Regions from separate parts of the Roseateles sp. NT4 genome, predicted to be linked through region 2. Evidence: riboswitches for the same ligand, from Rfam matches in the RefSeq annotation. Region 2 holds a riboswitch; the other holds the start of a gene.

Region 1 (5,026 bases), on a different contig from region 2:
CACCGTCGGCGCCGGCGCGCATCTTGTCGACAAAGTGCTGCAGGTCGCGCGCCGCATAGCGCTGCTGCGGGTGCACCTCGGGGTAGGCGGCCACCTCGATATGCCAGTCGGGCCCCTGGGTCTCGCGGATGAAGCGGACCAACTCGGAGGCATAGCGGAACTCGCCGGCCGTGGCCGTGCCGCTGGGCAGGTCGCCGCGCAGGGCCACCACACGGTGGATGTTCTGGGCGCGGTAGGTGGCCAGGATCTCGGCGATGTTCTCGCGCGTGGAGCCCACGCAGCTCAGATGCGGCGCAGCCTCGAAGCCGGCCGCGGCGATGTCCATCACCGCGCCCAGGGTCTTGTCGCGCGTGGAGCCGCCGGCGCCATAGGTGACGCTGAAGTATTGGGGCGACAGCGCCCCCAGGTCCTGGACGACGGTCTTGAGCTTCTCGACGCCGACCGGCGTGTTGGGCGGGAAAAATTCAAACGAAACAGCGGTGCTCATCGGGAGGCCCACAAGAAGAATTCGCGGTTGCCATCACCGCCGGTGATGGGGCTGTCGAAGTAGTCCAGCACCTTGAGGCCGAGGGCCGTGCAGGCCAGGCGCACGCGGGCTTCCAGTCGCGGGTAGTCGGCCTCGTCCTTGACGAGACCGCCCTTGCCCAGGGCTTGTGGCCCCAGTTCGAACTGCGGCTTGATGAGCACGAGCAGATGGCCGTGCACTTCAAGCCAGGGCAGCAACTCCGGGAGGCTGCCGATCATGGAAATGAAACTCAGGTCGCCGACGATGAGGGTGAAGCCCCCCGTCGGCTGGTGCTGGCGCAGCACGTCCAGCTCGCGCACATGCACGCCTTCCAGCGCCGTCACGCGCGGGTCGGCCTGCAGCTTGGCATGCAGTTGGCCGTGGCCGACGTCCACGCCGACCACATGGCGGGCGCCATGGGCCAGCAGACAGTCGGTGAAGCCGCCCGTGCTCTGGCCGACATCCAGCACCGTGTGGGTGCTGACGTCGAAACCCACGCGCGCCAGCGCACCCTCCAGCTTGAGCCCGCCGCGCGACACATAGCGCAGCTCCGCGTCGTCGGTGACGCGCAGCTGGGCCGTCTCGGGCAGGTCCTCGCCGGCCTTCTTCAGCACGGCCCAGCCGGTGGGCGAGGCCCATTCGGCGGCGCCGTTGCTGATCAGGCGCTGCGCGACCGAGCGGGTCGGCGCAAGGCCTTGGGCGACGAGGAGCTGGTCAGCTCTCATGGACGCCAACGCTGCGCGAGCAGCGCACGAAACCTGCGGGCCGAGCGCCGGGCCGCTCCCTAGCCGGCCCGCCGTGGGCGATGTGCTCGCGGCTCGACGCCGCGAGCATCGCCGTCCCCTCGGGGGACCGGCCAGGCGCGCCTGCGTTCAGCAGAGCGGGAGTGGACGAGGGGCTCATCAGTACCTGTAGGTGTCGGGCTTGTACGGACCGGCCTTGTTCACGCCGATGTAGGCAGCCTGCTCCTCGGTCAGCTCGGTCAGCTGCGCATTCAGCGTGGTCAGTTGCAGGCGGGCGACCTTCTCGTCCAGGTGCTTGGGCAGCACATAGACCTGGCCGATGGCGTAGTTGTCCTTGTGCGCGTACAGCTCGATCTGGGCGATGGTCTGGTTGGCGAAGGACGAGCTCATCACATAGCTCGGGTGGCCCGTGCCGCAGCCCAGGTTCACCAGGCGGCCCTTGGCCAGCAGGATGATGCGCTTGCCGTCCGGGAAGATGACGTGGTCGACCTGGGGCTTGATCTCTTCCCACTCGTACTGCTCGAGGGCCGCGACTTCGATCTCGTTGTCGAAGTGGCCGATGTTGCAGACGATGGCGTTGTTCTTCATTGCCAGCATGTGCTCGTGGCGGATGACGTTCTTGTTGCCCGTCGTCGTCACGAAGATGTCGGCCTTGTCCTGGGCGAACTCCATGGTCACGACGCGATAGCCTTCCATCGCGGCCTGCAGGGCGCAGATGGGGTCGATCTCGGTGACCCAGACCTGGGCCGACAGCGCGCGCAGGGCCTGGGCCGAGCCCTTGCCCACGTCGCCATAGCCGGCCACGACGGCGATCTTGCCGGCGACCATCACGTCGGTGGCGCGCTTGATGCCGTCCACCAGCGATTCACGGCAGCCGTAGAGGTTGTCGAACTTGCTCTTGGTGACCGAGTCGTTGACGTTGATGGCGCGGAACAGCAGCGTGCCCTTGGCCGACATTTCCTTCAGGCGGTGCACGCCCGTGGTCGTCTCCTCCGTCACGCCGATGATCTCGGCGCTCTTGCGGGTGTACCAGGTGCCGTCTTCGGCGACCTTCTTCTTGATGGCCGCGAACAGGATGCGCTCTTCCTCGCTGCCGGGGTTGGCCAGCACGGACAGGTCCTTCTCGGCCTTCTGACCCAGGTGCATCAGCAGCGTCGCGTCGCCGCCGTCGTCCAGGATCATGTTGGGGCCTTCGCCCGCCTCGCCCTGCTCAGCGAATTCGAAGATGCGGTGGGTGTAGTCCCAGTAGTCTTCCAGCGTCTCGCCCTTGTAGGCGAACACGGGGGTGCCGACGGCGGCCAGCGCGGCAGCAGCGTGGTCCTGGGTCGAGAAGATGTTGCACGACGCCCAGCGCACTTCGGCGCCCAGGGCTTGCAGGGTCTCGACCAGCACGGCCGTCTGGATGGTCATGTGCAGGGAGCCGGTGACGCGGGCACCCTTGAGCGGCTGCGAGGCGGCGTATTCCTTGCGGATGGCCATCAGTGCCGGCATCTCGTGCTCGGCGATCTTGATTTCCTTGCGACCCCAGTCGGCCAGCGACAGGTCCTTGACGATATGGGCGGGAAGATTGGCGGTCATGCGGGCTCCTTCAAGCGAATGAAGCCGCTGGCCATGGACACACGGGGAGTTCGATCTCACCCAGGCACGGTTGGCCAGCGGGTGAGCGCAGTTGCAGGGGTAATTCCGAGCCTGGCCTCAAAAGGTGCTGAGGTTGCAACGCTCCTCGGAAGACGCGCATTCTAGGCGGGAGTGCCGGAGACCGTGCGCAATCCCGCAATGTCTTCACGCGGCGGCGCGCCAAAAAGTCGGCGGTATTCACGGCTGAACTGCGAAGGGCTCTCGTAGCCCACGCGGTGGGCGGCGCTGGCGGCATCCAGGCCATCGCCCAGCATCAGACGGCGCGCCTGCTGCAGGCGCAATGTTTTCTGGAACTGCAGCGGCGACAGGGCCGTCAGCTGCTTGAAGCGCAGATGCAGCGTCGACGGGCTCATGTGCGCCAGGGCTGCCAGCTCGTCGATGGACAGCGGCTCGGCGAAGCGAAGTGTCAGCTGCTCGATGACACGGTTGAGGCGGCGCGCCACGCCGTCACCCTGGACGAGGTTGCGCAGCCGCGGCCCCAGCGGCCCGGTCAACACACGGTAGAGGATCTCGCGCTGCACCAGGGGCGCCAGCGTCTTCAGGTCCTGCGGGCTGTGCAGCAGCTGCAGCAGGCGCAGGGCGGCGTCCAGCAGCGGCGCGGTGACGGGCGCGACATGCAGGCCAGCATCGCCCTTATCGGGCCGTGTCTCGCCGTCCAGCAGCAGTTCGGCCAGCGCCTGGGTTTCGCAGCTCAGGCGCAGGCAGACATAGGGCCTGGCTGGGCTGGCTTCCAGCACCTGGCCGCGCGGCAGCATGGTCATGGGTACGACCAGGCACTGCATGGCGTCGTAGTGGACGACGCGATCGCCCAGCTGGGCCTTCTTGCGCCCCTGCAGCACCAGCACCAGGCCGGGCTCGTAGACCGCCGGCACGGGCAGGGCCGGCGCGCTGGCGCGAATCAAGCGCAGCCAGGGCAGGGCGGTGGCATGCAGGCCGTCGCCGGGCGCGCGGGCCAGGGCTGCGGCGATGGTGCGCTCGCGCAGGGCTTGCAGTTCGTCATCAGTGGGCATGTGGGCGATTGTGCAAACGCTTCGTGTGGCCCGGCGCGCCCTGGGGCTTTGACTCGGAGGATCAGGCAATCAAGCGCCAGCTTTGTGCTGGGCGATCAGCGTGGGGATTCCTAAGCTCTCGCCATCCCGTTGATGATCCCTTCAAGGAGTTCCACCATGACGCATTCGACCCTTCCTCGCCGCCGCCTCGGCGCTGCCGGCCCCGAAGTCTCGGCCCTGGGCCTGGGCTGCATGGGCATGTCCGATTTCTACGGCCCGGCGGACGATGCCCAGTCGCTGGCCGTGCTGAACCATGCCCTCGATATCGGCATCAACTTTCTCGACACGGCCGACATGTATGGCGTGGGCGCCAACGAGAAGCTGCTGTCGCGACTGCTCGCCGCGCGCCGTGGCGAGGTGATCATCGCGACCAAGTTCGGCAATGTGCGCGCGCCGGACGGCACCATGCTGCGCATCGATGGCAGCCCGGCCTATGTGCGCGAGGCCTGCGACGCCAGCCTGCAGCGCCTGGGTGTCGACCACATCGACCTCTACTACCAGCATCGCGTCGACAAGGCCGTGCCCATCGAGGAGACGGTGGGTGCCATGGCCGAACTGGTCCAGGCCGGCAAGATCAGGCATCTCGGCCTGTCCGAGGCCTCGGCCGCCACCATCCGCCGTGCGCATGCCGTGCACCCCATTGCCGCCGTGCAGACCGAATACTCGCTGTGGAGCCGCGATGTCGAGGCCGAGGTCCTGCCGACCTGTCGCGAGCTGGGCATCGCGCTGGTGCCCTACAGCCCGCTGGGCCGCGGCTTCCTGACCGGCGCCATCCGCTCGGCCGAGCAACTGGCACCCGACGACCGCCGCCGCATCCATCCACGCTTCCAGGGCGAGAACCTGGACCACAACCTGGCCCTGGCCGATGCGCTGTCGGCGCTGGCGACCGAATGGAGCTACACGCCCGCCCAGCTCGCGCTGGCCTGGCTGCTCGACCAGGGCGAGGACATCGTGCCCATCCCCGGCACGCGCAGCGCCAAGCGGCTGGACGAGAACGCGCTGGCCTCGCACATCCGCTTCGATGCCGGGCGGCGCGCGCGCATCGAGGCGCTGCTGGCGGCCCACGCGGTGGCCGGCACGCGCTACCCGGC
Region 2 (5,026 bases):
ACGCAGGCCCGGATCGGCGCTGCGCTCGAAGCGGCGCAGGCGGCCATCGCTTTCGCGCACCTGCACGACCCAGACGGTGTAGGTCTTCTGGTTCTTTTCGATTTCGTTGCCGGCATAGCCGCCACCGACGGCACCCGCCACGGTGGCGAGCTTGCGGCCATTGCCGCCGCCGACCATATTGCCCAACAGGCCGCCGACCACGGCGCCACCGACGGCGCCCACGCCGCTGCCCTTGCCGCGACGGGACTCGGTGTGCACGTCGGTCACGCGGCCGCAGTTGCTGCACAGGGCCGGCGGGGCTGGGGTTTCAACGATGGGGGCGGGCTGTGCCTGGCGCACCTGGTCGGCACTCGCAAGGCGCGCCGGCTGGGCCGTGGACTGCTGCTGCGTCGTCGCTGCAACGGTTTCGCCGCTGTCCGTGTGCGACCGGCCCACCGCGTAGGCGCCGCCGAGCAGCGCCAGCACGACAGCAACGCCGGCGACGATCTGGGTGGACTTGACGGAATGTGTGGGGGTCGACATGGGGCCTCCGGCGTGGTTGGTATGACCCGCAGGATGCCGCCCTCACGCGGCCCGCCCTGTAGGACGAGGCCGCTTCGACCTAGGGATGTCGACCTAACCCAACAGCGGCGCGAGCGCGCGGCGGGCGTCGGCCTCGCTGAGGCCGCAGCGCGCGGCCCAGTCGGCCAGTTGGTCGTCGCCGATGCGGCCGACGTTGAAGTAGGCCGCGTCGGGATGGGCCAGGTAGAAGCCGCTGACGCTGGCCGCCGGCGTCATCGCCATGCTGTCGGTCAGGCCCATGCCGATCTCATCGGGTGCCAGCACCTTGAAGAGGTCTTGCTTGGCCAGATGGTCGGGGCAGGCGGGGTAGCCCGGCGCGGGGCGGATGCCGCTGTACTTTTCGGCGATCAGCTCTTCGTTGCTGAGGCCCTCCGCAGGCGCATAGCCCCAGAACTCGCGCCGCACGCGCTCGTGCAGCCACTCGGCCGCGGCCTCGGCGAGGCGGTCGGCAAGGGCCTTGAGCATGATGGCCGAGTAGTCGTCGTGGCTGGCGAGGAAGTCGGCTTCCTTCCTGTCCACGCCCAGACCCGCGGTGACCGCGAACAGGCCGATGTGATCGCCGTCTTCGGCGACGAAATCGGACAGGCAGCGGTTGGGGCGCTTCACGCCTTCGACGACGGGCCGCTCCGATTGCATGCGCAGGCCGCGCCAGGTCATCGGCGGCTCGCTCTTGATCTCGATGTCATCCTCGTTGACGCGCGCGGCGGGGTAGAGGCCGAAGACCGCATGGGCCTGCAGCCAGCGGCCGTCGATGATCTTCTTCAGCATGGCCTGAGCGTCGGCGAACACCTTGCGCGCCTCGGTGCCGACGACGGCGTCGTCCAGGATGGCCGGGTAGGGACCGGCGAGGTCCCAGGTCTGGAAGTAGGGGCCCCAGTCGATGTAGCGGGCCAGCTCCGCCAGGTCGAGGTTCTTCAGCACGCGGCGGCCGGTGAACTTCGGCGCCGCAGGCACGCGGCTCAGATCCAGCACGGCCTTGTTGGCGCGCGCAGCGGCCAGCGTCACCAACGGCGTCTGCTTCTTGTTGGCATGCAGCTCGCGGGTCTTCTCGATGTCGGCCTTCAGCTCGGCGATATAGGCCGCGGCGCGGTCGTCGCTGAGCAGCTCGGTGCAGACGCCGACGGCGCGCGAGGCATCGGGTACGTAGACGACCGGGCCTTCGTAATGGGGCGAGATCTTGACGGCCGTGTGCACGCGGCTGGTCGTCGCGCCGCCGATCAGCAGCGGCATGTGGCGCGAGGCGAAGTAGTCATCGCGCTGCATTTCGGCGGCGACGTGCTGCATCTCCTCGAGGCTGGGCGTGATGAGGCCGGACAGGCCGATGATGTCGGCGCCCTCTTCCTTGGCTTTGCGCAGGATGTCCTGGGCCGGCACCATGACGCCCATGTTGACGACTTCGTAGTTGTTGCACTGCAGGACCACCGTGACGATGTTCTTGCCGATGTCGTGCACATCGCCCTTCACCGTGGCCATGACGATCTTGCCCTTGGGCTTGACGTCGCCGCCGGCCGCTTCCATGCGGCGCTTCTCTTCCTCGATGTAGGGCACGAGGTGGGCCACGGCCTGCTTCATGACGCGGGCGCTCTTGACCACCTGGGGCAGGAACATCTTGCCCTGGCCGAACAGGTCGCCGACGACGTTCATGCCGGCCATCAGCGGGCCTTCGATGACATGCAGCGGCCGGCCGCCGCCGGCCGAGATGGCCTGCCAGGCTTCCTCGGTGTCCTCGGTGATGAAGTCGGTGATGCCATGCACCAGCGCATGCGACAGCCGATGGTTCACATCGCCGGCGCGCCAGGCCAGGCGGGCCGAGTCGTCCTTGCCGGCGCTCTTGGCGCGGTCGGCGATCTCGATGAGGCGCTCGCCGGCGTCGGCGCGGCGGTTCAGCACCACGTCCTCCACACGCTCGCGCAGTTCGGCGTCGAGGTCGTCGTAGACGCCCACCATGCCGGCATTGACGATGCCCATGTCCATGCCCGCCTGGATGGCGTGGTACAGGAAGACGGTGTGGATGGCCTCGCGCACCGGCTCGTTGCCGCGGAAGCTGAAGCTCACGTTGCTGACGCCGCCCGAGACCTTGGCGCCGGGCAGGTTCTGCTTGATCCAGCGCGTGGCGTCGATGAAGTCCACGGCGTAGTTGTCGTGCTCCTCGATGCCCGTCGCGATGGCGAAGATGTTGGGGTCGAAGATGATGTCCTCGGGCGGGAAGTCCACCTCGTCAACGAGGATGCGGTAGGCCCTCTCGCAGATCTCGGTCTTGCGCGCGAAGGTGTCGGCCTGGCCCTTTTCGTCGAAAGCCATGACGACCGAAGCGGCGCCGTAGCGCTTGACCAGCTTGGCTTGGCGCTTGAACTCGTCGACGCCCTCCTTCAGCGAGATGGAGTTGACGATGCCCTTGCCCTGGATGCACTTCAGGCCGGCCTCGATGACGCTCCACTTGGAGGAGTCGATCATGATGGGCACGCGCGCGATCTCGGGTTCGCCGGCGATCAGGTTCAGGAAGCGCACCATGGCCGCCTGGCTGTCCAGCATGGCCTCGTCCATGTTGATGTCGATGACCTGCGCGCCGTTTTCGACCTGCTGGCGCGCGACGGCCAGGGCGTCCTCGAACTGGCCCGCCAGGATCATGCGGGCGAAGGCCTTCGAGCCGGTGACGTTGGTGCGCTCGCCGATGTTGACGAACAGGCTGCCGGCGTCGATGGCAACGGGCTCGAGGCCGGAGAGCTTGAGGGGAGGCGGGGCGGTGGTCATCGACGGACTCGTGCGGAGGTTCGATGAGCGCCGTTGGAAATCCGAGCCTGGCAGGTGCTGAACCCGTCGCAGCGCTCCTCGGATGAGCCGGGAATTCTACGCAGCCACCCCTTCGCCGTGGCTCAAGAACACCTCGGCAATGCCGAAGGCCGTTGAGAATGCCGCAATCCATGGCCTCCGAACTCATCCCCCTGCCTGCCCGCACCCTGCGGCTGGGCATGACCTTGCCCTACGACCTCTTCGACGCCACCGGCAAGCTGCTGTTCGCGCGCGGCCAGGTGCTGCGAGACTCGCCGCTGGTGCGCACGCTGATCGATGGCGGCGCCTGGGTGAATTCCTCCGACACCATGGAATACCAGCGCGCCCTGGCCCACCGCCTGGACACCATGGTCATGCAGGACGTGTCGCTGTCGGACATCGCCAAGGCCGATGGCAGCTTCCGGCTGGAAACGCCGGCGGCGCAACCCAAGGTCGAGCTGGGCCCGCGCGAGGCCTGGTCTGACCTGCTGATGCACATCCACAGCCTGCTGCGCGAGACGGAGCCGGCGGACTTCCAGCCCCGGCTCGCACAGATCCGCGACAGCGCGCTGAAGCGCCTGCACGCCCACCCGGACTCGACGCTGATGCTGCTCATCTTCGAGAGCAGCCAGGAGTTCGGCGACTACAGCGCCCGCCATGCGCTGCTGACCCTGCTGCTCAGCGACCTGGTCGCCCAGCAGCTGCAGCTGTCGGCCGAGCTGCGCGCTTCATTGCAGGGCGCCGCGTTGACCATGAACTACGGCGCGACGGCGGCCCATGACCGCATGGCCAGCCAGCTCGATGCCGCCACGCCGGCCCAGCGCCAGGCCCTGGCCGCGCACGGCGACCGCGCCGCCCAGCGCCTGGCCCAGGTCGGCATCCAGGACCCCGTCTGGCTGGCCGCCGTGCGGCTGCACCACGAGGCCGGCCCCGGCCCGCTGGGTAGCCGCAGCGAGGGCGAGAAGCTGGCCCGCCTGCTGCGCCGCATCGACATCTTCGGCGCCCGCCTGTCGCCGCGCCGCAGCCGCCAGGCCATGAGCGGCGCCGCGGCGGCACGCGCCGTCTTCCTCGACGAACTCGGCCAGCCCGACGAGGCCGGCGCGGCCTTGATCAAGACGGTCGGCCTCTACCCGCCGGGCAGCATCGTGCGCCTGGCCAACGGCGAAGTGGGCCTGGTCTTCAAGCGCGGCTTCAGCGCCAACGAGCCCCTCGTCGCCGCGCTGATCGGCAAGAGCGGCAGCCCGCTGAGCAACCCCGTCCCCCGCGACACCCGCCTGGCCGCCCAGGCCATCGCGGCCAGCCTGGCACCGGCCGAACTGAAGCTGCGGGTCAATCTGGAAGCCCTGCTGAAGCTCTAGGCCCGGCCGAGAACTCGACCTAGCAAGGCGGCCTTCGGGCCGCCTTTTGCATTCCAGCGCTTGCTTTCGCCCAACTGTGCACATACTATATATACACAATGCACAGTGGACTCCTGATCTCCCAGGCCGATGCGCGGCCCATGTATCTGCAGATCACCGAGCAGATCCGCCAGCGCGTCGCCGCGGGCGACTGGCCGCCGGGCAAGGAACTGCCGTCCATCCGCGCGCTGGCGGCTGATCTGAGGGTGAGCGTCATCACCGTCAAGCGCGCCTATCTCGACCTCGAGACGGAGGGTGTCATCGTGACCCGACATGGCAAGGGCTCCTTCATCGCCGAC

What was found. Region 2 has a riboswitch for S-adenosylhomocysteine ahead of metH (methionine synthase). Riboswitches for the same ligand answer to the same signal wherever they lie in the genome.
Region 1: linked by a shared signal. The riboswitch ahead of ahcY (adenosylhomocysteinase) and the one ahead of metH (methionine synthase) in region 2 are both predicted to bind S-adenosylhomocysteine.

The regions. Positions count from the first base shown of each region.
Region 1 covers NZ_JBPZGZ010000007.1:259,040-264,065, reverse strand. The annotation lists gene metF (methylenetetrahydrofolate reductase [NAD(P)H]) at 1-487, opposite strand, end outside; gene ACS5PN_RS29910 (TlyA family RNA methyltransferase) at 484-1,230, opposite strand; gene ahcY (adenosylhomocysteinase) at 1,408-2,826, opposite strand; S-adenosyl-L-homocysteine riboswitch at 2,903-2,979, opposite strand; gene ACS5PN_RS29900 (AraC family transcriptional regulator) at 2,988-3,896, opposite strand; gene ACS5PN_RS29895 (aldo/keto reductase) at 4,053-5,026, shown strand, end outside.
Region 2 covers NZ_JBPZGZ010000002.1:33,972-38,997, forward strand. The annotation lists gene ACS5PN_RS09635 (glycine zipper 2TM domain-containing protein) at 1-522, opposite strand, end outside; gene metH (methionine synthase) at 616-3,312, opposite strand; S-adenosyl-L-homocysteine riboswitch at 3,331-3,397, opposite strand; gene ACS5PN_RS09645 (hypothetical protein) at 3,483-4,688, shown strand; gene ACS5PN_RS09650 (GntR family transcriptional regulator) at 4,787-5,026, shown strand, end outside.